Regions from separate parts of the Catenibacterium faecis genome, predicted to be linked through region 1. Evidence: riboswitches for the same ligand, from Rfam matches in the RefSeq annotation. Region 1 holds a riboswitch; the other holds the start of a gene.

Region 1 (19,536 bases):
GTGTTTTATTACCTACTGGAACACTAATAGGTGCATTAGTATCCACAGCATCCATACCTCTTGTTAGACCATCAGTAGGACCCATTGCGATACATCTTACAATATCATCACCAATATGCTGAGCAACTTCTACAGTTAACTCTTCACCATGGTTATCAATTTTGATGGCTGTATTTAGATCTGGAAGATCTTTATCAGCAGCAAACTGTACATCGACAACTGGACCCTGAGCCTTGATAATCTTACCAACATTCAAAGACATATGGCACCTCCTTCTTATTGTGCATTGGCACCAGCAACGATTTCACTTACTTCACTTGTAATCGCGCTCTGACGTGCCTGGTTGTATTTTAATAACAACTCATCTGTTAATTCATTAGCATTGTCTGTTGCGTTCTTCATAGATGTTCTTCTAGACGCATTTTCTGCAGTCACTGATTCAATCAAGTAACCATAGATAACAGCCTGTAAATACATCGGAATTAAGCTTCCAAGTACTGATTCAGGACTTGGTTCAAACAATGTATCTTTATGGAATTTCTTATCAGAGACAAGATCTTCAGCCTTAAGTGGAAGAAGAGTCACATCTCTAGGTACGAAAGTTAAGTCATTCACATATTCTGTATATACAATATGAATAGACTTAATTTCTTTTTTCTTATAGCCTTCTAGAAGTGACGCAACTAATCTCACAACACTTCTAAAATCAAGGGTCGTATTAAGGTCTACATAAGTACCATCTACTTCACCTTTAAAATGTTTCTTAAACTGATTTAAGCCTTTATTACCAATCGCAATAATCTTCTTGGCATCATTGACTGATGCTTCAACCTGCTTAAAGATATTAGAGTTATATCCACCACATAGTCCTAAAGTAGAAGTGATAACGATATAAACATCTTCACCCTTATCATTTAATACTAAATAAGGAGAATCAATATCATTTCCTGCAGAAGATAAGATCTGTGCACAAGTATCTTTTACCTGTGTATAATAAGGCTTCATGTCATTCAACTGATTTCTAGTCTTAGAAAGCTTAGAGCTAGCAACAAGTTCCATAGCTCTTGTGATTTTCTTAGTAGATTCAATTGATTTGATACGACGCTTGATGGCTTGCATCTGCCCAGCCATAATTAAGCCTCAGCTTTCTGTAAGTTTTCGAACTGAGTTGTATAAGCCTTAACAGCTTCCTTCAACTTAGCAGTTAATTCATCAGATAATACTTTCTTTTCTCTGATTTCATCAAGAAGATCACTATGTGCAACAGCAAACTTCTCTACTAAACCATCCATGTATTCCTGTACCTTTTCCACTTTAACATTCTTAACGAATCCATTTTCAAGTGCAAATAGAGTAATAATCTGATCAATAACATCTCTTGGTGCATACTGTGCCTGTTTTAATACTTCACGTACACGTTCACCATGTTCAATCGCATTCTTAGTTGCTGCATCTAAGTCAGAACCAAACTGTGCGAATGACTGCATTTCTTCATACTGTGCTAATTCATACTTCAAGTTTCTAGAAACCTGCTTCATAGCCTTGATCTGTGCTGTAGAACCTACACGTGATACAGATAAACCTGTATCAATGGCAGGTCTGAAACCAGCATTGAATAATTCCTGCTGTAAGAAGATCTGACCATCAGTAATAGAAATAACGTTAGTAGGGATATATGCTGAGATATCACCTGCCTGTGTTTCAATGATTGGAAGGGCAGTGATAGAACCTCCGCCATTTTCTTCATTTAAACGACAAGATCTTTCTAATAGTCTTGAATGTAAGTAGAATACATCACCTGGATAAGCTTCACGTCCTGGTGGTCTCTTTAATAATAGAGACACTGTACGATAAGCTACGGCATGCTTACTTAAATCATCATAAACGATTAATACATCCTTACCCTGGTCAAGCCATTCTTCAGCAATAGCACAACCTGCATAAGGAGCAATATACTGAACTGGAGCAAGTTCAGAAGCTGATGCAGAAACAACAACAGTATAATCCATTGCGCCTGCCTTCTTTAATTTTTCAACAACCTGTGCAACTGTAGAGTTCTTCTGACCAATTGCAACATAGATACAGTACATATCCTGACCTTTCTGGTTGATGATTGTATCAACAGCGATAGCTGTTTTACCAGTCTGTCTGTCACCGATGATTAACTCACGCTGACCTCTACCAACTGGAATAATTGCATCAATAGTAGTGATACCAGTCTGTACTGGCTGATCTACTGATTTTCTTGTCATAACACCAGGAGCCACTCTTTCGATTGGTCTAGTCTTTGTAGTGATAATTTCACCCTGACCATCAATAGGCTGTCCTAAAGGGTTAACGACACGACCAAGCATTGCATCACCTACAGGTACTTCAATAATCTTACCTGTACGTCTTACTTCGTCGCCTTCTTTAATTTCGTCCGCATTACCTAATAAAGTAACACCAACACTATCTTCATCTAGGTTCATGACCATACCATAAACATCACCTGGGAAAAGGATCAATTCACCTAGCATTGCATTGTCTAAACCATGAACAACACTGACACCGTCACCAACAGTCATAACTGTTCCGACGTCTTTCTGTTCCATGACATCATCATAATGCTTAATCTGCTCTTTGATTAAAGCACTGATTTCATCGGGTCTTAATGCCACTTGCGTCACCTACTTTCTCAACAGCTCAGTCTTGAGCTTGCTGACTTTGTTCTTTAATGAGCCATCATAGACACGGTTCTCAATCTGAACCTTAACACCACCAATAAGTGTCTTGTCTTCAACAGTTCTTAAAGTGATTGTTTTGTTTTCTTTCTGAGAAATCGCTTCTTCAATTGCTTTTACCTGTTCATCGCTTAATGCGAAAGGTGTGAAGATAACGCCTTCCTCGATACCAAGATGCTTATTACTCATCTTAATAAAGCTTTTTGTAATAGGCGCAATGTATCTTGTTCTTCTTTTCTTTACAAGCAGTTTAAGAAAATTCAATACATAATGATTTACTGAAGTGCCAAAACCTTTATCAAGTAATGCACACTTTGCTTCATCATCTACAAGCACATGAGAGAAGAATTTTTCAAATTCTGGATTACTTTCTAAAACTGTATCAACTAGTTTCATGTCTGCTAGATAATCTTCTAGCGCATGATCTTCTAACGCTAACTGATATAAGCTTTCAGCATAACGTTCTGCAACATTTGCATCCATTAGTTAACAACCTGTTTTACGAAATCATCTACTAAAGCTTTATTGGCTTCAGTATTCATATTCTGATCCATGACTTTAGTAGCCACTTCAACAGCAACATCCACAATTTCTTTCTTCATTTCATCCTGTGCTGCAAGCTTTTCAGATTCAATTTCATGGCGAGCCTGTTCAATCTTTTCTTGAGCCTGCTTGTTAGCTTCATCCATGATTTTACTCTTAGCCTTTACGGCATCTTCCTTAGCCTGATCTATGATTTCTTTATACTGTTTAGCAGCTTCTTTAGCCTGCTTTTCACTTTCTAGAAGATATTCAGATGCTTTTTCATTCTTAGCCTTCGCATCATTGATATTACCTTCTATAAAATCAGCTCTCTTCTGGAAGAATTCTAATACATAATTCCATAAATATTTCTTAAACAGAAGAAGCATGATTGCAGTGGAACATAACTGAACAATCATAGTGGTAGGGTTTGGAAATAACTTTGCGGCTATATCTGGCATAGTTTTTTCCTCCTTAAACTATTTTTTATTTGAATACGAATAATAAGATGAAAGAAATAAGTAAACCATAGAGGGCTACTGTTTCTGTTAAGGCGATACCTAAGATCATAGTAGTACGGATCTTGCTTTCAGCCTCAGGATTTCTTCCAATTGCAGATACTGCATGAGCGGCAACTAAACCTTCACCAATACCTGTACCTAAACCTGCAAGTACTGCAATACCAGCAGCGATTGCAATTAAACCTCTTGTCATAATCAATTTCCTCCTATTGACATTTTTTTCATTTATTCTTCATCTGGATTTTCATTAGAAATCAGAATTGAAGATAGTGTAACGAATACCAGTGCTTGTACACATCCAGAGAATACATCGAAATAACAATGTAATAGTGGTGCTACCACTGGTCCTAAAAAGTTGAATGGAATCAACTTGTAACTTAAGAATGATGTTGCCTGATATACTAAGGCCATAATAAATGTACCACTCAATAAGTTACAGAAAATACGCATTGATATAGAAATCAATGGTGAAATCAAACCAAATAGGTTTGTTGGGGGAATCAAAGTTCCCTTAATATAACTGCCAACACCCTGATACTTAATCGCATTAATCTGAATTAATACCCATGTAATTAATGTTAAGGATAACGTGATTGAGTAGTTAGTAGTTGGCGCATCAAAACCTGTTAATCCAAATAAGTTAGATACCAACAGCCATGCAAATAACATAGAGAAATAAGGATAGTAGTTCTTCGCATATTTCTTAGGCATGATTGTGCCCATATAATCGTAAACCATCTTAATGGCGGTTTCAACAAGAAGAACCACACCTTTTGGTCTCTTAGTTGGATCTGCTTCTCTTATTTTTTTACCTGCATAAACAAAGAAAATAGAAAGTATCACAGTCACAATCAATGATGATATCAGTTCTGGCTGAATAGTGATTTTCATTATCTCATACGCCTCCTTTCTCCATATGCATGTATATAAATAGAAATCTTTACTACTAGATAGCCCAGAAATACAGTATACATATTTACTATTTCTGGAAAAAATCCAGCTATTGCAAACCCTAATGCAAATATAAACAATTTAGCCATAAATAATATAACCGCAATTGTCTTACCTGCAGTCTGGATAGAAAGTATTGTATCAGTCATCTTCATATTGATCTGTAAAATTAATAAATCAATAAGATAGCCTAATACAAACCCTAAGCAGTAGCTGATCGAATGAAGAATGATGGAAAGTAGTACCGCAAGAATCAATCCTGCAAGAAATACTTTAACAGAAGTTCTTCTTACTTCATATTCATCAAATCCCATTAATTAGTACCAAACAAGCGGTCTCCCGCATCTCCTAAACCTGGTACAATATATCCCTTGTCATTTAGTTTTTCATCTAATGCAGCTAAAGTAAGCTTAACATCTGGATGATGTTCTTCAATGTATTTCACACCTTCAGGTGCACCTACAAGGCAGACAAGTTCAATATCCTTCGCACCACGATCTTTAATATTCTGGATAGCCATATCAGCTGAACCACCAGTAGCAAGCATAGGATCAAGAACAATAACCTTTGCGCTCTCTAATCCTTTAGGAAATTTAGCATAATATTCATGAGGAATCAATGTTTCTTCATCTCTATACATACCAATATGACCTACTTTCGCAGTTGGTATGATTCTTCTGAAGCCATCTACAAGACCCACACCAGCACGTAAGATAGGTACAAGAATAATATCCTTGTCTAGTTCATAACCAGTTGTCTTGCAAATAGGTGTTTCAATTTCCTTTTCTTTTAAAGGATAATCTTTTGTGACTTCATAAGCCATCAACATTGCGATTTCATCAAGATTCTGCTTAAAAATATAGTTTGATGTCTTTTCTTCTCTCATAATTGAGAGTTTGTGTTTAATTAATGCATGATTGAGTACTTTAACCATTTTATGGCCTCCTAGTATTTAATATCGTCATACATAGTCACTTTATCAGTTAACTTCTTTACTCTTGCAAGACATTCATTCTTTACTTCATCAGTTTCTTCATTCTTTAAACGATAAGCAATAATCTTTCCAACTTCTCTGAAGTCATCTTCCTTGAATCCTTTTGTGGTCATTGCTGGTGTACCAACACGGATTCCAGAAGCCTTGAAAGGTTTTTCTGTATCGAAAGGAATCGCATTCTTATTAGCTGTAATATTGATTTCATCAAGTAATCTCTGAGCTTTCTTACCTGTAATACCACAGCTGCTCTTTACATCAATAAGTAATAGATGATTATCAGTACCACCAGTTACAAGACGGAATCCTTCTTCCTTTAAAGATTCTTCTAAAGCTTTCGCATTCTTAATGATTTGATGACTATATTCCTTGAATTCAGGCTGTAATGCTTCATAGAAGCAAGCTGCTTTAGCTGCAATAATATGCATAAGAGGTCCACCCTGCATACCAGGGAAAACAGCTCTATCAATATCCTTTGCATACTTTTCCTTACACATGATGACACCACCTCTAGGACCTCTTAAAGTCTTATGAGTTGTAGTAGTCACGATATCTGCATAAGGGAATGGAGATGGATGATCTCCTGCAGCAACTAAACCAGCAATATGTGCCATGTCTACCATAAAGATAGCTCCAACACTATGTGCTACTTCAGCCATGAATTTGAAATCAATAGTTCTTGCATAAGCACTTGCCCCTGCAACAACTAACTTAGGTTTGATTTCTTCACATAATCTCTTATATTCATCATAATCAATTCTTTCTGTTTCCTTATCAACACCATAAGCATGGAATTCATAAGTCTTACCAGAGTAGTTTAATGGATGTCCATGAGTTAAATGCCCACCATCATTTAAAGACATACCTAGTACTTTATCACCTGGCTGTAATAAAGCAAAATAAACAGCTGTATTCGCTTGTGCACCAGAATGAGGCTGAACATTTGCATACTCACAGCCAAATAACTTCTTAAGTCTTTCCTGTGCCAATGTTTCTACTTCATCCACAAACTGACATCCACCATAATATCTCTTACCTGGATATCCTTCAGCATATTTATTTGTTAGAACTGAGCCCGCAAGCTCCATGATTTCTTTAGATACAAAGTTTTCGGAAGCAATTAATTCAATATTGTTTCTTTGTCTATTCAATTCTCGCTCAACACTCGCAAATACTTCTGTATCTCTCATAATGCTTACTCCTTTTCTAAAGCCATCATTTTTTCAATTCTCTTAACATGTCTTCCACCTTCAAACTCAGTATGTAGCCATGCATTAAGAATCTCAACAGCGAGTCCTTCTCCAATAACTCTCTGTCCCATTGCAATCATGTTAGTATCATTATGAGCTCTTGTCGCTTTTGCACTAAATACATCATGACATAATGCGCAGCGGATACCATCTACCTTATTACATGTAATTGATACACCAATGCCTGTTCCACAAACAACGACACCTTTCTCACATTCTCCTGATGCAACAGCTTTAGCTGCCTTAGATGCATAATCAGGATAATCACAAGAGTCTTCAGTATAAGTACCATAGTCTACAACTTCATAACCCTGTTTCTTCATTTCATCAATAAGAACATTCTTTAAACGTAATCCACCATGATCACAAGCGACTGCAATTTTCATAATATACCTCCTCGATTTCTTCTTTGGTAATTAAACCTTCTCTTAGTATTCTCACATCACCTTGACTTAAATCCACGACTGTAGATGCAGTTGCCGAAGCAGTCTGTCCTCTGACAACCATATCAATCTGTCCATCAAGCTGTGCAAGTACTTCTTTTTCGTTTGTCGTATTCCCTTGGCCAGATAAATTAGCACTTGTTACTGATAAAGGCCCTGTCTGATCAATGAGTGACAAAACGAAAGAACTGTCTGGGATTCTAATACCTATTGTATCTTTTCCACTAACATGTCTCGAATCCACACTGTCCAGTCTTTTTAATACGATTGTCATTCTACCTGGCATAAACTTATCAATCACTCTCTGGGTACCCTCGTCTACTAAGCCATACTTCTTTACATCATCTTTTTTTGACAACATAAGAGTCACTGCTTTATTCGGGTTACGTTTCTTGATTTCCATAATTCTATCAAGACCCTTCAAATCATTGAATAAGCAGGCAACGCCATAAACAGTTTCCGTAGGAAATGCAACAATCTTCCCATCTCTTACTGCACTTACTAATAAATCCATCTGTTCTGGTTCTATAACCTGTGTCATTAAAATCACCTCATATCGGTATTATTCTAACACAAAAACTTTCTTAAAAACATATATTTATCGCTTTCAAACATACCCTTTTCTACTTACACTTTGACCTATCTGTCAATTATTTATTCAAACTTAATCTTTTGTATATGAATTCTTTATAGAATATCTTATATAATGAATAAAAGGAGGCTTTTTGTCGTGAAAAAAAAGAACGTAATTATTGGTACAATAGGCGCAACCGCTGCGGCATCTGCCACTTATCTTGCAGCGGGGCGCATAGCGATAGAAAAGGTATGTACAAGACGCAAAAAAGAAAAAGTAGGATTAAAACATCCAATGAGTGAAGATGATAAACAATGGCTAGATCATCAGACATTTATAGATATGGAAATCACTTCTTATGATGGATTAAAGCTAGAAGGGCAGTTCCTTCCCTATCCTGATTCTAATAAATTAGTGATCTGTGTTCATGGATTCCATTCTTACCATTATCGTGAGTTTGCATATTATATTCGTTTCTATCATGAACTTGGTTATAATATCCTTCTTCCAGATAATAGAGCACATGGACAGTCAGAAGGACATTATGTTGGTTTTGGATGGTTGGATCGTTTAGATATATTAGAATGGATTAAAAAAATGGAAGAGTACTTCCATAATGAACCTATGAGCATTGTCTTACATGGTATATCCATGGGTGGAGCAACAGTCCTCATGGTAAGTGGTGAAGAATTATCTGATAATGTGAAAGCTATTGTCGCTGATTGCAGCTATACAAGTGCTTATGATGAATTCAAATACTACTTAAAGAATAAAGGATGTCCACCATTCTTATTACTTCCTAGTGCTACATTATTGTCAAAAAAGACAATAGGGTATAACTTCAAACAGGCCAGTGCAGTCAATCAAGTCAAGAAGTCTAAAACACCTACATTATTTATACATGGTAACCAGGATCACTTTGTGCCTACTTACATGGCATTAGAACTCTATAATGCCTGTCAGGCAGAAAAGAAATTACTTATTGTGAATGATGCCGCACATGGTGAATCTTATCATAAAGAGAAGAAACTTGTTCAAAGCAATATTGCTCATTTCTTAGAGAAATATGTAGACTAAATAGACCGAGCGATTATAAAAGGGTCTTTAATTTTTGTAGGGGTCAGACCTTCGCTCTAAATATTTGGGGGTCTTGGAAACAGCACCTTTAAATCTGTGGGGATCACACTGCGGCTCCCACTTTTTTAAGTATTTTTGTGTAATTAAAAACCTTTCGCTGTATCATTAATTTGCTCATATTAAATCAAAGCGAAAGGAGATCACAAATTGAATAATGATCTAAAAATTATTTTAGGGGATTATGAATCCTTTGTACAGTCTCATACGATTGAAATTAATGAAAAAGAAGTGATTTATTGTATCACGCTTAAGAGAACCATTATCTCCTGTCCAGAATGCAGCAGTAGAATAAATATTAAGGACTATAGAAAATGTAAAGTCATACATAACATGATAGGAAGCAAGAACACTTCTCTAATACTTAAAAAGAGAAGATTAGTATGTCCGCAATGTAATAAGGTAGTGACAGAGGAAAACCCATTTACAGAGAAAAGTCATAGTAGATTATCTCAAACCTCAGAACTGGAAATCATGAATAAACTTAAAGAACCTACAACTACTTTTTCACTGGTTGCTAGATTCTTTAACACAAGTCCTACTAAAGTCGTTGAAATATTCGATAAGTATGGTCAGATGCGTAGACAGCCTTTACCTGAGATTATATGCATTGATAAGAAGCACTGGAGACATAAGGGACAAAACAGATACATGTGTGTTATTCTTGATTTTAAGACCATGGAAATTGTAGATATCATTGATGGAAGAACCAAGAAGGCATGGTCAAGTTATACTCAGATAATCGATAAAAAAGAACTCGCTAAAGGGCAGTCATTTCTGACTGCCCTTTACAAGTGGAAACCCCCAAATATTTAAAGCGAGTTTTCTATTGACCTCCCTTTATAAATTAAAGGTTCCAAAGAAGCAGGTTTCCAAAGTATCATTGTGTTTTATTTCTTAACTGTATTATGTCAAATATAAGCGTAATGCCTACTACTAATACTGTATTAACTATACATACTGTCATTGTTTCATTCATTACTAAATTAGCAATCATAACACCAATAGCAAGCATAATTTTTTCATATGCAATACGAATCAAATCTTTCTTTTTCATAATTTTTCACTTCCACTTCTATGCATAATGAGTGATTAACTTTCTAATATGTAAAATACTTCATAACTTTTTTTGCTCTGCTATTATTTACTACCTTCAACATTTCTTATCCTCCTTTCTCTTATGTGATATCGTATATCTACAATATATAACTTAATTTGTTACATTCAAGAAAACAGGATTTAAATACACTTTTTGTGAATAAAACACAAGTTCTAACCAACTTAGAATAATAGATTAATTACAATTCAAACACTACTGTAGCAACTATTATGCTTTTCCATTTTTATTCAAAAGATAGGATTTATGATACATCCTCTAACTTAAAATGAATATCATTATTTTCAGTTTGGACTATTAAACGCTTTTTTTCTGTATCATTATTTAAGTTAAATGTAAATTCTATTTCATTGTCTGTGATCTTTATAATTTTTGAATTTTTATTTAATGTTGTACCGATTTCAGGGGCTATCCCTATCCTATAGTATTGCTTACCAATAATAAACCCTATACCATGTCTTTCTATTAACTCTTTATCTTGATATAGATAAGCCATAGAAATCAGACCATCACTTTCTTTAATATCCACATATTCTATAGCTGTTCCAGTTTCAAGTAATTCACTATACTTTTCTAATTCTTTAGTTTTTTTATTTAACTGCACTATGGTTGTAGCTTTATTTTTATTTTCAATAAACAAATATCCATTAAAAACAATTGAAAATCCCAATAAAAGTATAATGATTAGATTCTTTGTTTTAGTTTTCATATATACTTTCTCCTGTTTTATAAATCTTTATTTGCATTTATTATAATAATATTGCATGTATTACATTTGTATGCATCAATTTTGTCACCTTTGTAGTAGCTAAAATCTCCTAACTTGATATCATCCTCCCCAATATGCCATTTATTCGTCATAAATGGTAGTTTTTCAGGATTTGGTGACCATGCAAGAGCCTCACCCCTTGTTTTAATATAACCATGAATTAACTTACCCGAACAATAAGGACATCTATTGATTATCATTTTGTTTCCTCCAAATACATCTTAACTTTATAATAGTGATCATCTGCACAGACTGCATCAATGGTAGTTCCAGGTAAATGAAGCTTTTTCACTTCAGTAGAATTTCTTTTTATCTGAATAACGTTTTGAGGATTCTTATGTCCTTGAAGACCGATATTATTAATATAAGCATAACCATCATGATAGCTTGTGGTATTGAATGATGTGCCTACTTGAGCCTCATCCAATTTTGTAGAAGCAACTTTTTTACCATCATCATTATAATATTTAATAACAGTATATTTTCTCGCAGAAGAAGTTTCAATCACACCGAATGTATAATGGATATTTCTTTGTGATTGTAAGAATGTGCATCCTGTGAATAGTAAGACTGTGGTAATTATTAAAATTGTTTTTTTATTATAATCACTTCTTATAAAGAATCATTGTTTTATCACTTGAGACAAATTCAATAGGATGTACTGCTGCACCATATTGACTAGTGTTTAAATCTACATTGTATTTATCTTTAAATCCAGCCCATATGAGTCGAGAACAGTAAAATTTCAATCTTGTATTTACATCATAATACTTAATGTTATATGGTTTGCCTCTTTGTGAATAACACCAATCTGCAACTTTTTTTGCTTGATCTTCTGTTACATAAAGTCCCCAGCATGTATATTTGCTTTTATTCCAATCATTTTTACCGGTTACAACTTTATTGTATATAGCTTCAACAACTTTGCTCTGTGAATAGACTATAGCTGCATGACCAGTAGGAATCAGATTTTTATAAGCGTCTCCTGTAACTAGTATTCTGCCTTTTGTAGTAGGGTATCCCCATGTATAAACAGCTTGGCCATCAAGAGAACATGCATTAATTGATTTTTCTTTCTTTGCTATCTGATTGTAAATAATTTTTAATTAATCAGTGTTTTCGAATGCGTTTTTATAATAATTATACGCATTTACACTTGTAATAGTAGAGAGGCTCACTCCTATAATCATAGTCAGTGAAGACAATAATTTAATTGATAAGATTTCCTTTCTTTTGCATTTTTAATTATTAGATTCATTATGTTTGTATTACTAGTTAATGTAACCAATGGAATCTCCTCCTTTCATTAAGTAAACTTTAACTTCATAAATATGATAACAAACAATATTAAAGTACTCAATAATACTGATAATAATTATAAAAAATCTAAAGTAAAAAAGGGGGTAGTTTAAGATAATATTGCTTTAGGTTATCTTATTCATCAATAGCAACATAACGACACTCATAATATGCTTTCTTAAGTCTATTATAATGTATACCTACAAAATAAAAGACTAGAAGTTAAATATAAGCAACCTCTAGTCTGTATGTTTATTTAATGAAGAGAAGAACAACACATTAATAGTCATAACTATTAATCGTTATTCACGAGCTTACCTTATGAATGTCTCAAGTCATAATGAATAACTTCTCTTCAATGATGTGATATCACTTTTTAGTTCTATAATACAAAAGGTACAAGATAAAACGGTCTAAACAATAGACTATTCTCTTTGCCTATATCTTTTTGTGAAATCAAATATGACTTATTCACAATATTGGAATACTTCTTACAGAACTCATTGATTGATTCATGTTTTCCAATACCTGAAGATTTCACCTCAAATACTTTGATTTTACTTCCATCTGATACTAGAAAATCAACCTCATAATAATGCGAACTTCCTTTTTTATTCCAAGTATGATAATACAATTCTCTTCCTGATGCAGCAATCATCTGAGCCATTAGATTTTCATACAAATAACCAAGATTAATAGGCAACTTATCAGATAATAGTTTTGCATATATTTCGTTTTCTGTTGCTGGGCGATCAATAAACATAAGTGTGACAAACAAACCAGTATCCGCAATATAGAGCTTATAACTATCAAAATCTTTTGTATCTGCCAAACTCACTTTAGGGTCAGTTGTATTAAAACATGGTAGCACTGTCTTTGAATCAATCAACTCATATAATAATTCTTCACTTCTTACATTATTCTTCTTACCTATCGCAGTTGTTATGCGATATTTTTTTGTATCTTTTGCGAGCTGAGCAGGAATTGAATGATACATAGCTGATAATCTACCAGAAGCATCAATCTTCTTAAAATCTTCTTCATACAGATTAATAATCTGTCTTTTGACCATATCTATTTCTGAAAAGTTTTTACCATTTACATAGGCTTCTACAGCTTGTGGCATTCCCCCAACAGCCATATATATTCTCAAATCTCTCATTAACTTACGATTTGTAGCCTGACCAATGGCTTTACCCATATTATATATATCTTTCAACAATCCATAATTACTACCTGTGGCAGTACAGAACTCTTCATAGTCCATTGGGTAAATCTGAATCTTCATTTCCTCAGAAGGAATAAGAATATCCTTTACATTCTTTTTTATTGATATCAAAGATCCTGTTTCTAGATAACTATATCTACCATCTGCAACAAGATGTTTAATTGCTTGTCTTGCTTTAGGAAATAACTGTACTTCATCAAAAATAATAAGAGACTCATGTTCATATAATGTGATTCCTGTTTCAGCCTGCAATCTTAGAAAAAATATATTTAGATTACCTATATCATCAAAACATTCAAGAATATTATTTGTTGTCTTTGAAAAGTCTATCAAAATATATGACTTATACTCATTCTTCGCAAAATTTTCCGCAATAGTTGACTTACCAACACGTCTTGCCCCTTCTAATAGAACAGCATATCGATCTGAATAGTTATGCTTCCATTCAAGTAGCTTATCATACGCTTTTCTCTTAAAAAACATAGAATACCTCCTAACTTTTTAAATATATATAACTTTCTTCAATCTTATTATCTGTCAAAGCATGACTTTCTTCAATCTTTTATTTACCAAAAATGTGACTTTCTTCAATCTTTTTTAGCCTAAAATGGTACTTTCTTCAAAGTAACAGTAATTATATTATATATATTTATGCATAAAAAAAGGGGATAGCATCCGCTATCTCCTCATGACTATTCTTCATCAAATAAAATTAGATCATCAAATGTCTGTCTTCTTACAACGACTCTTGATTCACCTTCATAAGTGAATACTACAGCTGGTTTAGGTAACTGGTTGTAGTTAGAAGACATAGAGTAGTTATATGCGCCTGTAGAGAATACTGCAAAAATATCTCCTGGCATAATATTAGCTGTAACTGGTAAATCCTTAGTAATCATATCAGCACTTTCACAGATCTTACCTACAACTGTTACAGTCTTAGTCTTTGTTTCTCCTGCTTTATTTGCGACAATACCATCATATTTCGCATCATATAAAGGTGTACGGATATTATCAGACATACCACCATCAATAGAGACATAAGTACGTACATCAGGAATTTCTTTAATACATCCTACTGTATATAGGGTAATACCTGCATTACCTACAACATAACGTCCTGGTTCAATCATAACAGCTGGACGTTCCCATCCATGACTATCATATTCATTATAAATAACTTTCATGATTTCTGATGTAATAGATTCAAAATCAAGTGGTTCATCCTGTTTAGTATAAGCAATACCATAACCACCACCGGCATTGATCTTACTTGTTACAACACCAAATGTATTATAGATTTCATTCACGAACTTCATGAACTGAAGCATTGCATTCACATAAGCGAATAAATCAAATACCTGAGAACCGATATGACAATGAATTCCTTCATATTCAATATTATCAGACTCTAAGATTTGCTGAATAGCTTTTAAATAGATACCATAATGAGAACTAAAGCCAAACTTAGTATCCTTATGACCAGTCATGATATAGTTATGACCACCTGCTTTAATACCAGGGACAATTCTTAAAGTTGCTTTGACTTTTTTACCTAGTTTACCTGCAATCTTTTCACAGTTTTCAATTTCATAGAAGTTATCTACTACGAAATGAGTCACATCATGACTTAATGCATATTCAATTTCTGAAGGAAGCTTATTGTTTCCATGGAAGTAGATCTTGTCTGGATCAAATCCAGCACGTAATGCGATACTGATTTCTCCTGCAGATACGCAGTCAATTCCAATACCATATTCATTTGCAAGCTTATAGATTGCAAGACAGCTAAAAGACTTAGATGCAAATAATGGAAGTGCCTTTTCATACTTATCCATGAACTTTGTCTTTAATTCATTCATCTGATGTCTAATATGACCTTCACTCATAACATAAAGTGGTGTGCCATACTGCTTTGCGAGATCAGATGCTTTAATACCATCTATATATAAATCATTGCCTTTTATATCAGCAAACTGTGTCTGTAATACCATACCATTCCCCTTAATATAATGTTTTTAAATCAAATAAACCTTTGTCTTTATTCATTAATGCCTTTAATGCAGCAACAGCACCATTCGCAAATACTTCTTTAGAAAGAGCTGTATGCTTTACTTCTACGATTTCATCCTGTCCTGCAAACATTACTGTATGTTCACCAAAGATTGTCCCACCTCTTATAGATGAAATACCTACTTCATTTCTTTCTCTCTTACGATGAATAGAATGACGATCATAAGTAGGTTCTAATGAATCATCTAAAGCATTATTAATACCATCATATAACATCACTGCAGTACCTGATGGTGAATCAATCTTCTGATTATGATGTTTTTCCATGATTTCAATATCAAAATGATGTTCAAAGAATTCTTTCGCAAATTCACTCACCATCTTATTCATCATAGCCACACCATAAGAAGTGTTATAAGACTGGAAGAGGGCAATCTCATGAGATGCTTCTTCAATCTTCTTTAAGTCTTCTGCACTAAAGCCAGTAGTAGCGAATACAACTTTACACTTATTCTTTAATGCATAAGATAGAATACTATCTAGATTGGCAGGATGTGAGAAATCAATAATTGCATCAATATCATCCTGTACTTCATCTAATGACTTATATGCAGGTACTTCTGGCTGTACATCAAACACAGGAGATACAACACCAGCCAATTCTAAATCTGTATCATTCATTACTGCATGGGCTACTTTCTTACCCATTAAACCATAACCATATACTAATACTTTCATCTTAATAACCCTTACTTTCGAATTCTTTCATTGCATCAAATAATAACTTCTTATTTTCTTCTGTAGTTGGAATAAGAGGCTGACGAAGCATATCACTTTCAATAACACCCATATGCTTTAAAGCAGCCTTAGGCATGATTGGGTTAACATCAATAAATAAATATTTAGAAACATCATTTAAATCATAAGCCATCTTTCTAGCAAGTTCTAGATCACCCTTTAATGCAGCCTGGGCAAACATTTCTGTTTCTCTTGGATAAAGGTTAGATAATACTGAAATAACACCTTTACCTCCTGCTGCAATAAATGGAAGAATATTATCATCACATCCAGAATATAAATCAAAGTCCATATCCTTAGTACGTGTTAATACTTCCATTGCATATGCAATATCATCTGTTGCATCTTTCATAGCAACAATATTAGGAACCTTTGCAAGTTCTACTACTGTATCTACACTGATCTTCATACCAGTTCTACCTGGTACATTATACATAATAAGTGGTAAATCACTTGCAGCAGCAACAGCCTTATAATGTTCAATTAAACCTCTCTGAGAAGTCTTATTGTAGTAAGGTGTTACAACTAAGTTTGCATCAGCACCTGCTTCAGCATTGAACTTAGCCTTTCTAATAGCCTGTGCAGTATAGTTAGAACCTGCACCTACAATAACCTTTACACCTGTACCCTTAGCCATTTCTACTGTAATCTTAGTGAGTTCAAATTCATCTTCAATATCAATAGTTGCAGGTTCACCAGTAGTTCCGTTGACAAGTAATGCTTTTACACCACCATCAATCATTCTCTGTACCTGTCTCTTATAACCTTCGTAATCAATACTTCCATCTTCAAACATTGGTAATACCAATGCAACACCTGTACCTTCAAAAATTGGTTCCATTTTATGCTAATTCCTCCTGAATTTTTTCTAATGCTTTCTTTAAATATTTCTTTTCTATAACATATGAAATAGATACTTCACTTGTTGTCACTTGAGCAAATGGGATCTGGTTATCACCTAGAACTTTGAATAACTTACTTGCAAAACCGACTTCATTTTCCATATGACCTTCTACAACAAGCTTACCTACATTCTTAGATGCAAATACACCAATACGTGGGTGATTCTTCTTAACTTCTTCAATAGCCTTGTTTAAAGCACTCTGTGCTTTTGCATCACATGTGAAATCAATACGCATTTCATCTTCTAGCATGACTGATGAGATCATATCGATGTTCACACCTTCACGACTAATTGTTTCAAACACATCAGCCACAAAAAGAGGATTCTTTTCAACATTCATTAACTTCACTTGAATAATGTCTTCTTCAATCTCTAATCTTGTAATCACACTGTTCATCTTCATCATCTCCATTTTTCTATAAAAAAATATTGCAATGGGGCCATTGCAATATAATTAGTCTTCATTATATTCAATAGCGCACCACAAATATTTTGTGACAGTGAATAAGATCTTCTCTTATCCCCCAGATAACAGTTCATATACAGTTCCCTGTCTCTTCGGCATTTGCTCCCCCTTCATTATCTGGCTGTATCCATTAATAACGAATTCTTAACGCATGCACCTCTATTTGCCAACATAATAACATATTATCAATCATAAAAAAAGTGATTTTCTTCTAAATAGTGCATATATTCTTTGATCCAGGGACTATCTATTGCATATCGCTGAAGCATTAATACAACTTCCTGTCCTTGGTACATGAAGCGCATCTCTGATTCAGCCCCTTTCTTTTTCACTTTAAAATCTGTCACAAAACGATAATCAAAGAAGTAAACACCATCTAGAAACTTCAGATTATCATATTGCATAAAGGTAATTCCCTCACGTTCAAAGCTCAATACATAGAATTCTGTTTTCTTGCTTACTATATGACCTAACCACATAGTAAGAGCTGTTTTTTTCCAGTTCACCTGATACTTCGTATGCGCAAAGGCAACATTATTATGAAATGATATACCTGACAAACGCACATAGTTCTCTAACAGCTTTTCTCTATTATTCATGGATTTCTAAAGGCAATTGATCAGGATCTTTAAAAAATGTCATTTTCTTGCCTGTAAATGTGTCGAAACGGATTGGTTCTGTTTCAATACCTAACGCATTTAATTCTTTGACTGTTTCTTCTACATCTTCTACCTTGAAAGCCAGATGTCTCAGTCCTGCAGTTTCAGGGAAAAAATGTAGTGGGGCATCTGGTTTAATAAATATTTCTAATTCCATCTCTCCAAGTTGAAGATCTAACTTGATATCCTGTTTATCTTCTCTCTTGTTTTCTCTAATAATCTTAAAACCTAATTTATTGACATAAAAGTCAATTGTTTGATCATAATCTTTTGTAATGATTGCAATATGATGTACTGTGTCTAATCTCATAAGAGCACCTCCTGTTACTATTATATCATTGACATCAAGAATGATATATAGTTATTATAGTATAAACCGACTAAGGAGGTAGGTAATACATGAATAAGAAAACAATTATTTATTCTATTAAATCTGCACTCCCTGTTATGACTGGTTATATTGTATTAAGTATTGGTTTTGGCTTATTACTTCAAGGTAAAGGTTATGGATGGGTCTGGGCAGTTTTAATGAGTACAGGTATATATGCTGGTTCTATGCAGTTTGTGACAATTAATCTACTATCAACAGGTGCTTCTATCATTACAACTGCTATTATGACTCTTATGGTCAATATCAGACATCTCTTTTATGGTATTACCATGTTAGAAGAATATAGTGAAGCAGGGTGGAGAAAGCCTTATTTAATCTTCTCATTAACAGATGAAACCTATTCCTTAATCTGCTCTCCTGATCTTCCTGATGATATTAGTCGTAAAGACTATTTCTTTATCGTTTCTCTTGTCAATCAGTTATCCTGGATAGCAGGGAGTATTATAGGTTCAGTACTAGGGAATATTATTCCTTTTGATACAACTGGCATAGATTTTGCGATGACTGCATTATTTGTCATCATCCTAGTAGAGCAATTAGAGAAATCAAAACAACATCTTCCTGCCTTTACAGGATTTATTATTTCTATATTCTGTTTATTACTCTTTGGACCTAATCAGTTCCTTATTCCTTCTATGATTCTTATTACAATCGCATTATTCATAGAAAAAAAGAGCTTAGAAAGGAGTAAAATGGACCCTGTAAAAAGGACACGATAAAAAAAGGATATTTATTTCGTGACCCTGTTTTACAGGGTTTTTATTTTGCGTAGTATAATGATTA
Region 2 (12,476 bases), on a different contig from region 1:
CATGTAGACAGAGAATTATGGAGAAATCAGACAGCACTCTTTAATACAATATATGAATGTGAGTCTCATCGTATCATTAAACAATGGAATACATATGAATGTTAGCATCTAGACTTCGATACTAGATATATTGACATTAAATAATAGATATGTTAAACTTGCTGTACAAGAGGTGATCAATATGAAACGTACAAAATTAGATGAACGTGTACTTCCTGATTATACACGTGGTGAAGAAATATTTAATATGGTGACTCATATAGTAGGGGCAGCTTTTGGTGTTGCAGCACTTGTATTATGTATTATATTCTCATGTTTACATCATAATGGATATGGACTTGCATCTGGTATTGTTTATGGTGTATCAATGATACTTTTATATACAATGAGTTCTATTTATCATGGTTTATCTCCTAATTTGAAAGCAAAGAAAGTATTCCAGATTATGGATCATTGCAGTATCTTTGTATTAATTGCAGGAACCTATACACCAGTACTTTTATGTTCTGTAAGACAGGCAGATCCATTCTGGGCATGGGTATTATTTGGTATTGTATGGGCAGTCACAATTCTAGGGATTACATTAAATGCCTATGATATCAACAAGTTTGCGAAGTTCTCTATGGCATGTTATTTAGTTCTAGGCTGGTGTATTGTCTTTAAGTTTAATTTACTTCCAGGTACTATTGGAATGAATGGTATTTATCTATTGGTTGCTGGAGGCGTAGCATATACAATCGGTACAATCTTCTATGGATTACAAGAAAAAATACATTATATGCACTGTATCTGGCATCTATGGATCTTACTTGGTAGCATTCTACACTTTCTATGCATCATCTTATATTGCATGTAACAGGCTTACGCCTGTTTTTCTTTTATATCTTTTAAAGACATGCTATAATCGTTGAGGAAAGGATGATTAAATGAAAAAAATAAATTTTAAATACGGTTTTTTATACTTAATCACATTTATTATTGTATTAGGTGGCGATTTAGTAACGAAACTTGTAGTCAATGAATCAATGCAGTTAGGCCAGAGCTATCAGGTCATTAAAAACTTTTTTTATTTCACTTATATTCATAATACAGGTGCCGCATGGGGTATGCTTTCAGGGCATTTCTTTATGTTCTATGCGATTTCTATTATTGCTGGTATTATGCTTATTTATTATTTTATCAAGAGTGATAAATCCCAGGTCTTATTAAGATTTGGAATTGTGCTTATATTTAGTGGTATGCTAGGAAATCTATATGATCGTGTTGTTTTTCATTATGTAAGAGACTTTTTAGATTTCTTTGTATTTGGTTATGATTTTCCTATTTTCAATATTGCCGATATGGGTGTTGTAATAGGTGTTTTATTAATCATCTTAGATTTAGGAATTGGAGAATATAAACAATGGAAATACAATCAATTACACCAGAATTAGAAGAAAAAGGCTTGCGTTTAGATAAAGTAATCTTAAATCATATGCCTGATCGTTCACGTACTGAGATTCAGAAATGGATTAAAGCAGGACAGGTTATCGTTAATGATAATGTTGAAAAAGCTAACTATAAGGTAGAAGAAGAGGATGTCATCCAGGTCACTTTACCAGATCCTCAAAGTACTGAAATTAATCCTGAAAATATCCCATTAGATATTGTTTATGAAGATGAAGATGTGATTGTCGTCAATAAACCTACAGGTATGATTGTTCATCCATCAGCAGGTATTTATTCAGGAACACTTGTGAATGCATTACTCTATCATTGTCATGATTTATCAGCAATAAATGGTATTACACGTCCTGGTATTGTACATCGTATTGATAAGGAAACAAGTGGTCTATTAATGGTTGCAAAAAATGATAATGCCCACCGTTCATTATCTAAACAATTAGAAGAACATTCAGTTGTACGTCGTTATGTAGCACTCGTTCATGGTGTTATTAATCATAACGTAGGTCGTATTGAAGCACCTATTGGACGTGATAGCAAAGATCGTAAGAAGATGGCTGTCACTAGTAAGAATGCCAAGGATGCAATCACTAACTTTAAAGTATTAGAACGTTATGATGATATGACACTTATTGAATGTCGTCTAGAAACAGGTAGAACACATCAGATCCGTGTTCATATGCAATATATTGGTCATCCAGTTTATGGTGATCCTCAATATGGCTTTAGAAATGATGATAACACACATGGACAGTATCTACATGCTAAAGTATTAGGTTTTGTACATCCTAGAACCAATGAACATATGTACTTTGAAGCACCTTTACCTGATTTCTTTGAAGAAAAAATCAAAGAACTAGGAGGAGAATACAATGGATAAGCAGATCATTACATGGGATCAGTATTTCATGGGAGTAGCTAAACTCTCTGCTTATCGTTCTAAAGATCCTAATACGCAAGTAGGCGCTTGTATAGTAAACAGTGATAATCGTATAGTAGGGGTAGGATACAATGGTCTTCCAAGAGGATGTGAAGATGATAAGTTCCCTTGGACTGTAAGAGAAGGAGCTTTATATGATACAAAGTATCCTTATGTTGTACATGCCGAGTTAAACGCAATACTTAACTGTACTCAGAAGCTGCAGGGTTGTCGTATCTATGTTTCTTTATTCCCATGTCATGAATGTACAAAAGCAATCATTCAGAGTGGTATTAAAGAAATTGTCTATGAAGATGAAAAATACAAAGGAACAGAAAGTGATAGAGCAGCTAAACGTATGTTAGATGTGGCTGGTGTTTCTTATCGTAAAGTTCCCGCATTTGAAATAGAAATAAAAAAAGAGAATCAATAATGATTCTCTAGATGAAGAAGAAGGCCTATAGGCCTTCTTTTAATTTCTTTAATGCTCCCTTAACTCTCTTCATATTAGTGAAATTCAACTTACATACTTTAGTAAGAATCTTATCACCATACTTGTGCGCAAGTTTAACAGCCACGATTTCGGCATTAGTGCCAGCCCCTCTAGCAAGGTTCATCTTTAAACTCTTTGTCATACTAGCAAAATATTGTAGATATGCATAACGAGAAATGATTTCTGCAGCTAATACTGCTAAATACTGTTCATCAGCATTGGTTTCAAAAATCATATCTTTTACGACAATAACTTCACTCTTTAAATAATTATAATAAGTCTTAGGTGAAACGAATTGATCAATAACTTTAAATTCAACACTCTTCTTCACTTTCTGAAGAACATTCACAACAGCCTGGTTAAATAGGCGTGCACGAATGTTTGCCTGGTTGATTCCACTATCAATCATCTTATTATAATGTGAGTTATCTAGTACTAGTAGTGATGAAATGAGATGTCCTTTTAATAGTTTAGCGTAATTGATAATTTCCTGATTAGACAAATCATCGATATTATCAATATGCAGGTTTTTAATGATCTCAAGTGCTTCATCATCGGCATAGCATGCAACGACACAAAGCGGCCCAAGAAAATCAGCAGATCCTGTTTCTGCAGCACCAATATGTGGATGCATACATAAGTGATCTGAATTCTTTTCCTGCTCAATCTTTTTTGCTAAACTTCTAGACCAATGCTTTGCTTCATGCACCGCATTCTGTCCTAAAAAGCTTGCTTCATAATTCGATGTCACTTCGATGTCACAGCCAATAGCATGAGCTTTTAAAAGAAGGTTCTCGCTTTCGAATGGAACCATCTGACTGTCATAAAACTTCTTCATCTTGTTTAAAATGTTTTCATTAATCAAAAATTTAATTGGCTCCACTATATTCACCTCACATGTTTTATTTTATCATAAATTTCATTTTTTTGACAGTATAAATTTCATTTGTTATAATTAAGAACCGACAACGTCAAGGAGGTAAGTGTTATGAGTTTTCTTGATTTGATTCTTATCGCTTTTTTGTTATATATGTTTTTTAGTGGATATTCCAAAGGTTTTTTCTCTACATTATATGATTTAGTAAGCTTTATAATCATGATGCTTTTTATCTATTTTAACGTAGAAACTATTTCTTCTATTATCCAGATTTATAAGCCTGTAAATGATCCTTTATCACAATTAGGTGGTTCAGTTATAAATATGTTGATAGTCTTTATCATTATGTTTGTTGTTCTAGAAGTGATCCGCAGACTCATAGGCGTTCTTATTAAACCTTTAGTCAATCAATTGACTGATCATTTTGCACTCACTGCTTTTGTCAATCATTTATTAGGTGCGTTGCTTCACGCATTAAAGGGTGTATTTATCTCCTTCATGGTTATGATAATGGTTATTATTCCCTTCTTTGGACCTGATATCTTAACTAATTCTAAAATAGGACACTTAATCATAGAAGATGTACCAATTATCTCACAAAAAGCAATCAATGAAGCAAGTGCTTATGGAAGCTTATTAAAGGGACAACATACACTTCAACTAGAAGATCAAGATATATTAAAGAAGATGATTATCGCTAATAATCACGCCTATGATCATGGAATATTAGATGAGCATGATGCAACACAGTTTGTCTATACACAATTAGGCCCTGCTTTAATGAATCAGCAGGTCATTATACCTCATGAAGAAAAACTTCAATTTATCTCTTTATTAAATAAAACACCTTATACAGAAACAGAAAAGAATACGATATTAAATAATATAGGAAGTGAATAAAATGTTAGATAGTTATAAAGTCTTAGAATTTCCAAGAATTCTAAATAGTATTGCTGGCAGCTGCCGTACAGAGATTGCGAAAAAGAAAGTATTACAATTAGAAATGTATGATAATCTGGCTGATTTAAATGAAGAACAGAATCGTTTAGAAGAAGCCATGACTATTCATCGTATTATGGGTACTTTACCTCTTGCGCCACTTCATGATATCAGTGCATATCTTGCAAAAGCGAAGATGGATGGTATTTTAGCACCTGAGGAGCTTATGGCTATTGATCATATGTTAGAAAATATCTTTCAGGTAACTTCTTACTTTAATGCTTATGAAGGAGAAATTATTCTCTTAAGAGACTTAGTGGAAGGCTTAGAAGGGGATAATGGGTTACATATAGAAATCAATAGATGTATTATGCCAGATGGCTCTATCAGTGATCATGCCAGTGAAACACTTTATCGTATTAGAAAAAGCATGCATGCGTTAGAAGGACGTATTCGTCATTCTATGGAAGGGTATTTAAAGAGTGAAAAGAATTCATTAAGTATGGATACTCTCTCTAGCAAAAATGACCGTTTAGTTCTTGCAGTTAAAGCACCTCATAAAAATGAAATCAAAGGTTTAGTACATGCTACAAGTGCTTCTGGGCAGACATTCTTTATTGAACCAGAAAGTGTTGTTGTTATGAACAATGAACTTAATGAATTAAAGAGTCAGGAACAGACTGAAATCAATAAAATCTTACAAAGCCTTACAAGACGTGTTAAGTATAACTATACAAGATTCTATTTTGATCAGGAACTCATGTCTGAACTAGATTTTATTTTTGCGAAAGCACGTTTTGGATGTGATTATGATTGCATTAAACCTGATATCAATGAATCAGGTGTTCTCTCTTTAAAACAGGCTAGACACCCACTTATTGATCAAGAAAGAATTGTACCTAATGATATTATTATTGATGGTAAGATGTTGATGATTACTGGTTCTAATACCGGTGGTAAAACTGTTGCTTTAAAGACTGCAGGATTACTTTCATTAATGGCAATTAGTGGTTTAGCCGTGCCAGCTATTTCAGCTTCTATTCCATTCTTTGATGCAGTCTATACCGATATTGGTGATGAACAATCTATTGAGCAGTCTCTTTCAACATATTCATCACATATGAAGAAGCTTATTTATATCTTAGAACATGCAACATGTCGTTCTTTAATTCTTATTGATGAAATTGGGTCTGGTACAGATCCACAAGAAGGGGCATGTCTAGGAGAAGCTATTCTGGATACTTTATTAAGACGTGACTGCCGTATTATTGCATCTACTCACTATGGTGAACTTAAGAGCTATGGGCAGTCAAGAGATGATATTACTCTGGCATCTGTTGGATTTGATGTAGAAACAATGCGTCCTACATATAGATTAAAGCTTCATTCTATTGGTTCATCTTATGCCTTTGAGATTGCTGCTTCTTTAGGTCTTGATCACGAGATTATTGATCAAGCTTTACATAATAAAGAAGAACGTATGAGTGAAGCAGAAAAGCTAACCGAGAAGCTTACTAAACAGAGTGCTGAATTAGATGAAAAAGAAGAAAGAATCAATACGTTACTTGCTGATAATGAAAAACTTCATAATCGTTATGAACATCAGCTATCTGTTGCCACAAAACAGAAAGATCGTATTGTCGAAGAGGCACAGCAGGAAGCTAATAAGATGCTTGAAGAGGCTAAGAAGACAATTGATGAATTGACTAAAGATATTATGAATCAAGGTGCTTTAAAGCCTCATCAGGTGACTGCAGCAAAACATGCATTAGATCAGCAGAAATATGAAAAGAAAGAAGTAGTCAAGGTACAGGATCATGTCTTTAAAAAAGGTGATCATGTTAAACTTGATAAAATGAATAGAGAAGGGGATGTCCTAGAAGTTAAGAAGCATGAATTGCTTGTTGATTTAGGTGGTCTCCAGGCTCGTGTTAAGGATACTGATGTAACATTCATGCATAGTGCCTCTAAACCTCAGAAGGTTAAAAAAGCAGGCACAAGACAGCATATGAAGAAGACTGGACATTATGAAGTCAATGTCATTGGTATGCGTTATGAAGAAGCGATGAATATTGTAGAAAAGTTCTTAGATGACGCTTTATTACTAGGTTATCCTTCAGTACGTATTGTGCATGGTATGGGTAAAGGTATTTTACGTAATGGTATAAGAAAGAAGCTAGACCATTTATCGTATATCAAGGAATATCGTGATGGTGGGCCAAATGAGGGTGGTTTAGGTGTAACGGTAGTTAGCTTTGAATAAGAATCTAGACTATATTAAAAAGAAGCTTTCTCTGCTTCCTATGTCTCCTGGCTGTTACTTAATGAAGAATACAGACGGAAAAGTTATTTATGTAGGAAAGGCGCGAAAACTTAAAAATCGCGTCTCTTCTTATTTTACAGGAGCACATAACTATAAAACCACAAAATTAGTCGATCATATATGGGACTTCGACTATATTGTGACAGGCAGTGAAAAGGAAGCATTATTACTAGAAATTAACCTTATTAAAGACTATACACCTGAATACAACATCATGTTCATGGATAATACCTATTATCCTTATATTGAACTCACTGATGAAACCCATCCAAGACTTAAAATAGTAAGAAAAACTAAAAATAAAAAAAATAAGTACTTTGGTCCTTATCCCGATGCCACTGCTGCTAGAAATACTTTTAAATTATTAAATAAGCTTTACCCATTAAGAAAGTGCAATCATGTACCAGATAAACCATGCTTATATTATTCTTTACATCAATGTCTAGGTCCATGTATTAATGAAGTTGACAAGAGCCAATATGATGAAATTAGAAAAGAACTGATTTCTTTTATACATGGTAATACCAAATCTAAAATAGATGAACTCACTGAAAAGATGATGACAGCTAGTGAAAATCTTCAATTTGAACTTGCGAAAGAATATCGTGATCTCATTCGTTCTATAGAATATGTCACAGCAAAACAGAATGTCCAATTTGGAGACTATAAAGATAGAGATATTTTAGGTTATTTTATTGATAAAGGCTACATTAGTATTCAGCTCTTCTTTATGCGTGAAGGTAAACTTCTCTATCATGATTTTAATTTAGAACCAGTAGGAGAAGATTTTGAAGAAGATTTGATTCGTTTTTTAGTCACTTATTATCAAACACATCCAGAACCTTATGAACTGCTTATTCCTCAGGATGTTGATCTAGAACTATTAACTGAAATATTATCCTGTCATGTTCTTCAGCCACAACGAGGAGATAAGAAATCCTTAGTAGAAATGGCTAATAAAAATGCGAAAGAAGCATTAGAAAAGAAATTCTTGTTAAAAGAGAAGACAGATGAAAAAACAATTCTTCCTATTATTGAATTAGGCCAAAAACTAGGTATTGATACACCACATACAATTGAATTATACGATAACTCTAATATTCAGGGTGCTTATGCAGTCGCTGGTATGGTTGTATATAAAGACGGTGTACCATCTAAAAAAGATTATCGTAAATATAAGATCAAGACAGTAGAAGGTCCAGATGATTATGCAAGTATGAAGGAAGTTATCTATAGACGTTATTATCGCTTACTTATGGAACAAAAAGAAATGGCTGATCTCATAATTGTCGATGGTGGACTAGGACAGATCAAAGTTGCCAAAGAAGTGATAGACAGCTTAAATCTCTCTGTACATATATGTGGTTTATCCAAGGATGATAAACATTCTACCGCAATGTTGCTAGATGAAGATGGAAACCAGGTTCCTATTGATACAAAGAGTCCTTTATTCTTTTTATTAACGCGTATGCAGGATGAAGTGCACCGTTATGCTATATCATTCCACCGTCAGGTACGCTCTAAATCCTTATTTAGTTCTATATTAGATGAAGTAAAAGGAATAGGGGAAGCACGCAAGAAGAAGCTTCTTAATCATTTTAAGAGTGTTAAAAAGATGAAGGAAGCATCACTGGAAGAACTAGAGGCAGTTATTCCTAAAAATACGGCATTAAAGCTCTATGAAGTACTACATAAAGAATAATCTATACACTCCTCATGATATACTATATAATTGACACTAGAGAGCAGGTGATTTAATGGAAAATAAGCGCAAGTATCTGTTTATTACAGTCATTGCATTATTTATCGTTTCATTCTATACAATTAATCTCCGATTTGATCCATTCTATCGTGTCAATGGCATCAATAACGATAATAGAATGATCATCGAAAAGTATTTAAGTAAAGAAGAACAGAAATATCTTGTAGAAAACAGAATTCCTCTTTACCATTTTATGAAATATATCAAATATGATGATTTCTATCTTCCATATTATCAATATTATGAACTACTAGAAAAAACAGGGCGTTACTCTACAAATAAATCTATCCTACAAACAGGCAATGAATTAGCAACTAAACTCACTGGTATCTATAAAGGTGCATCTTATGATCAAGCAAAAAAACTTGTAGAACATGATTTAGAAGCAGGATATTTATATAATCAGAACTTTGATTTTGATAAACTACAAATATATTATGAAATGAGACCTCTTTATGAAGATTATAGTTATGTAGACGATACAGAATACTATATTGAATTATTAAAGAATCGTGGACTAACAGATAAAATGATTCTTTCATTTTTCAAACAGGCATGTGCTAATTACTCTCGTTATGGTTTAACAACACTTATGACTCAGGCAAATAATCCTGATATGTTCTTGATTCCTGATCCTTCAGCTCTTTTAACTACCTTAAGTGATCAAACTTATATAGGTGCTTATGTTCCTCATAACCTTGTCTTAATGTCAGATATTCATCGTTTAAAATATGCCATGTATTTAAATAATGACGCTTATGACGCGTTAAAGAAGATGATTGATGCCATGCCTGATGAGATTGCGAATGACTTTTATGTTAAAGAAGCTTATACAAGCTTTACTGACTTACAGTATTCAAATCCTAACCTTGCAGGTAAAGATGAAAGACAATTGGGTCATACAGTTTCTATTGCATCTAAATCCATTGCCTATCAGGAGTTTGAAACATCTGCCCTGTCCCAATGGCTTGAAGCACATTCATATGAATATGGTTTTATATTACGTTATCCAAAACGTATGGCATCTTCTACAAATCATGTGTATGATGCACATTATTATCGTTATGTGGGTAAGAAGAATGCGAATAAGATTTATAAAGAAAATAGTTGTATTGAAGAATATAATCAGAAGGAGGCAGCTGAATGAAAAAAATTGTAATTATGTCAGATAACCATGGTGACATGAATATCTTAACAGATATTAAAGTTTTAGAAGATGATGCAGATTACTATATCCATTGTGGTGATAGTGAATCATATCAATTATGCGATTTAGATGAATTTGTTGCTGTGAAAGGAAACAATGACTGGAGTCTTGATCTTCCACAAACTGCAAGATTAGATATTGAAGAAAGACATCTTCTGATTACTCATGGGCAGTTCTTTGGTTATTTTGATCGTGAAAAGAAAATGCTGGACTTTTTAAAGAAATATAATGGAGATGTTTTAATCTCAGGACATACACATATGCCTCTTGTAAAAGAAGAAAATGGTTTCTGGCTTATTAATCCTGGCTCTACTTCATGGCCACGTGGTGGCAGCAAAAGATCTTATGCAGTGATGACTATTGATGGTACAAATGTAGATGTTAGAATTAAAACATTGGAATAATGATACAATTTATTAAATAGGATTGACTTTTTATATCTTCCTATTATAATGGGCATGTAAAGTCAAATATAAAGATAGAGGAAGCGATGCATCAGAGTAGTATGAGGAGTCGGCAGACTAAGAATCATATGAAAGGTAATCATCGCCGAAAGAAGATAAGTGGCAGCTTATGGTCTTGGGGATTCAGGAAATACCTGTCTCACTCCTTCATGATGAAGAGGCGTTATCTAATCGTTAAAAGCTATGCGATAACGTATGGCTTTTTTTCTATTTTTATATAGAAAGGGGAATATTATGAAAAAGACTTTAATTACGCTTGCAACAGCAGCGCTTGTATTATCAGGATGTGGATCATCTACTAAGGATGACAACACTTTTACAGTAGGGATGGAAGCAGCTTACCAGCCATTTAACTGGCAGACTTCTAAGAAAACAGATACTGCAGTTAAATTAGATGGTGGTGCAGGTTATGCAGATGGTTATGATGTTGTCGTTGCCAGCAAAATTGCTAAAAAATTAGGAAAGAAACTTGTAGTAAAGAAGATTGCATGGGATGGTTTACAGCCAGCTGTAGAATCTGGTGAAATCGATGCTATCGTTGCAGGTATGACTGCAGATAAGAAACGTGAAAAGGGATTAGACTTCACTACACCTTATTATCAGAGTGAAATGGTTATGATTGTAAGAAAGAACAGTCCAATGACTTCATTCAATGATATCCAGCAGTTCTCAGGATATAAGGTAACAGGTCAGAAGAATACTAACTATGATACAATCATTGATCAGATTAACGGTGTAAAACATCAGACACCTAAATCAACTTATCCAGAATTAGTTGTAGCTTTACAGCAGGGTGATACAGATGGTATTACTGCTGAATTACCAGTTGCAAATGGTATCGTACAGGCTAACCCAGATTTATCAATCGTTAAGTTTGCAGATGGTCATAACTTTAATGTAGATACTGCAGTATCAATTGGATTAAAGAATAATACACGTAAGACTGCTGAATTCAAGAAGATTCAGAAGGCTTTAGATTCTATTTCACAAGAAGAAAGATTAAAAATCATGGAAGATGCTGTTAAGAGAGCACCTACTGAAAAATAGGAGATAAAATGAAAATAGATTTTCAATATGCATGGAGTCAGTTAATTAATAACTGGCCTCTATTCTGGTATGGTATTAAGATGACAATCGCTTTTGCGGTTGTTGGTACATTAGCTGGTTTAATTATTGGTTTAATTATTGGTGCCATTCGTTGTGTACCATTAGATCCACTAGATAAACCAGTAACAAGATTCTTTAAACGTTTAGGACGTTTTATTACAGGCTTTTATGTATGGGTATTCCGTGGAACACCTATGATGGTTCAGGCCGTATTCCTTTATTACTTATTCAAACCAGTATTACATTGGAATAACTTTACAGCTGGCATGGTAATTATTTCAGTAAATACAGCTGCCTATATGGCTGAAATTATTCGTAGTGGGATTCAGTCTATTGATCCTGGGCAGATGGAAGCAGCTAAGTCTTTAGGTATGACAAATACTCAGACTATGATTTCTATCATCTTCCCACAGGCTATTAAGAATACATTCCCATCACTTGGTAACCAGTTTATTGTTAATATTAAGGATAGCTGTATGTTAAATGCGATTTCAGTTGTTGAATTATTCTTCCAGGCACAATCAGTGGCTGGTACAAACATGAGATATATCGAAGTGTATCTTGTTGTTGCAATTCTTTACTTAATTCTTACAACTGTAGCTACATTTGTACTTAACTATGTTGAAAAGAAAATCAATAAGACAAACACAGTTACTATCAAGGATAACTGTGCTTAAGGAGGAAAGAAATGAATACAGTAATTGAAATTAAACATTTAGAAAAACATTTTGGTGACCTCCGTGTTCTTAACGATATTAATTTCACTATCGAACGTGGTAAGGTAGTTACTATTATTGGTTCAAGCGGTTCTGGGAAAAGTACATTACTAAGATGTATCAACCTTCTTGAAGTACCTGATGCAGGTGAAATTCTATTTAATGGACAAAATATCCTTAAAGGTGATTTAGATGCTTCTACATATCGTAGTAAAGTAGGCATGGT

What was found. Region 1 has a riboswitch for lysine ahead of H8909_RS03670 (ACT domain-containing protein). Riboswitches for the same ligand answer to the same signal wherever they lie in the genome.
Region 2: linked by a shared signal. The riboswitch ahead of H8909_RS10750 (transporter substrate-binding domain-containing protein) and the one ahead of H8909_RS03670 (ACT domain-containing protein) in region 1 are both predicted to bind lysine.

Annotation. Positions count from the first base shown of each region.
Region 1 is NZ_JACRWG010000008.1:27,710-47,245, forward strand. Features, by position in the region: gene atpD (F0F1 ATP synthase subunit beta) at 1-262, opposite strand, end outside; gene atpG (ATP synthase F1 subunit gamma) at 277-1,131, opposite strand; gene atpA (F0F1 ATP synthase subunit alpha) at 1,134-2,660, opposite strand; gene H8909_RS03575 (F0F1 ATP synthase subunit delta) at 2,670-3,206, opposite strand; gene atpF (F0F1 ATP synthase subunit B) at 3,206-3,706, opposite strand; gene atpE (ATP synthase F0 subunit C) at 3,732-3,959, opposite strand; gene H8909_RS03590 (F0F1 ATP synthase subunit A) at 3,992-4,657, opposite strand; gene H8909_RS03595 (hypothetical protein) at 4,657-5,031, opposite strand; gene upp (uracil phosphoribosyltransferase) at 5,031-5,651, opposite strand; gene glyA (serine hydroxymethyltransferase) at 5,663-6,898, opposite strand; gene rpiB (ribose 5-phosphate isomerase B) at 6,904-7,344, opposite strand; gene H8909_RS03615 (L-threonylcarbamoyladenylate synthase) at 7,322-7,942, opposite strand; gene H8909_RS03620 (alpha/beta hydrolase) at 8,132-9,052, shown strand; gene H8909_RS13450 (transposase family protein) at 9,260-9,925, shown strand; gene H8909_RS03630 (hypothetical protein) at 9,990-10,166, opposite strand; gene H8909_RS03635 (hypothetical protein) at 10,471-10,935, opposite strand; gene H8909_RS03640 (PF20097 family protein) at 10,953-11,195, opposite strand; gene H8909_RS03645 (hypothetical protein) at 11,192-11,503, opposite strand; gene H8909_RS13455 (hypothetical protein) at 11,601-11,744, opposite strand; gene H8909_RS03650 (ATP-binding protein) at 12,677-14,005, opposite strand; gene lysA (diaminopimelate decarboxylase) at 14,215-15,516, opposite strand; gene dapB (4-hydroxy-tetrahydrodipicolinate reductase) at 15,527-16,273, opposite strand; gene dapA (4-hydroxy-tetrahydrodipicolinate synthase) at 16,275-17,174, opposite strand; gene H8909_RS03670 (ACT domain-containing protein) at 17,176-17,634, opposite strand; lysine riboswitch at 17,704-17,873, opposite strand; gene H8909_RS03675 (hypothetical protein) at 17,889-18,302, opposite strand; gene gloA2 (SMU1112c/YaeR family gloxylase I-like metalloprotein) at 18,295-18,672, opposite strand; gene H8909_RS03685 (AzlC family ABC transporter permease) at 18,762-19,472, shown strand.
Region 2 is NZ_JACRWG010000057.1:1,353-13,828, reverse strand. Features, by position in the region: gene H8909_RS10805 (hypothetical protein) at 1-105, shown strand, start outside; gene trhA (PAQR family membrane homeostasis protein TrhA) at 182-856, shown strand; gene lspA (signal peptidase II) at 927-1,433, shown strand; gene H8909_RS10790 (RluA family pseudouridine synthase) at 1,403-2,323, shown strand; gene H8909_RS10785 (deoxycytidylate deaminase) at 2,316-2,795, shown strand; gene H8909_RS10780 (ribonuclease HIII) at 2,821-3,738, opposite strand; gene H8909_RS10775 (CvpA family protein) at 3,844-4,632, shown strand; gene H8909_RS10770 (endonuclease MutS2) at 4,634-6,934, shown strand; gene uvrC (excinuclease ABC subunit UvrC) at 6,927-8,696, shown strand; gene H8909_RS10760 (M15 family metallopeptidase) at 8,752-9,903, shown strand; gene H8909_RS10755 (metallophosphoesterase family protein) at 9,900-10,367, shown strand; lysine riboswitch at 10,435-10,601, shown strand; gene H8909_RS10750 (transporter substrate-binding domain-containing protein) at 10,662-11,474, shown strand; gene H8909_RS10745 (amino acid ABC transporter permease) at 11,483-12,211, shown strand; gene H8909_RS10740 (amino acid ABC transporter ATP-binding protein) at 12,223-12,476, shown strand, end outside.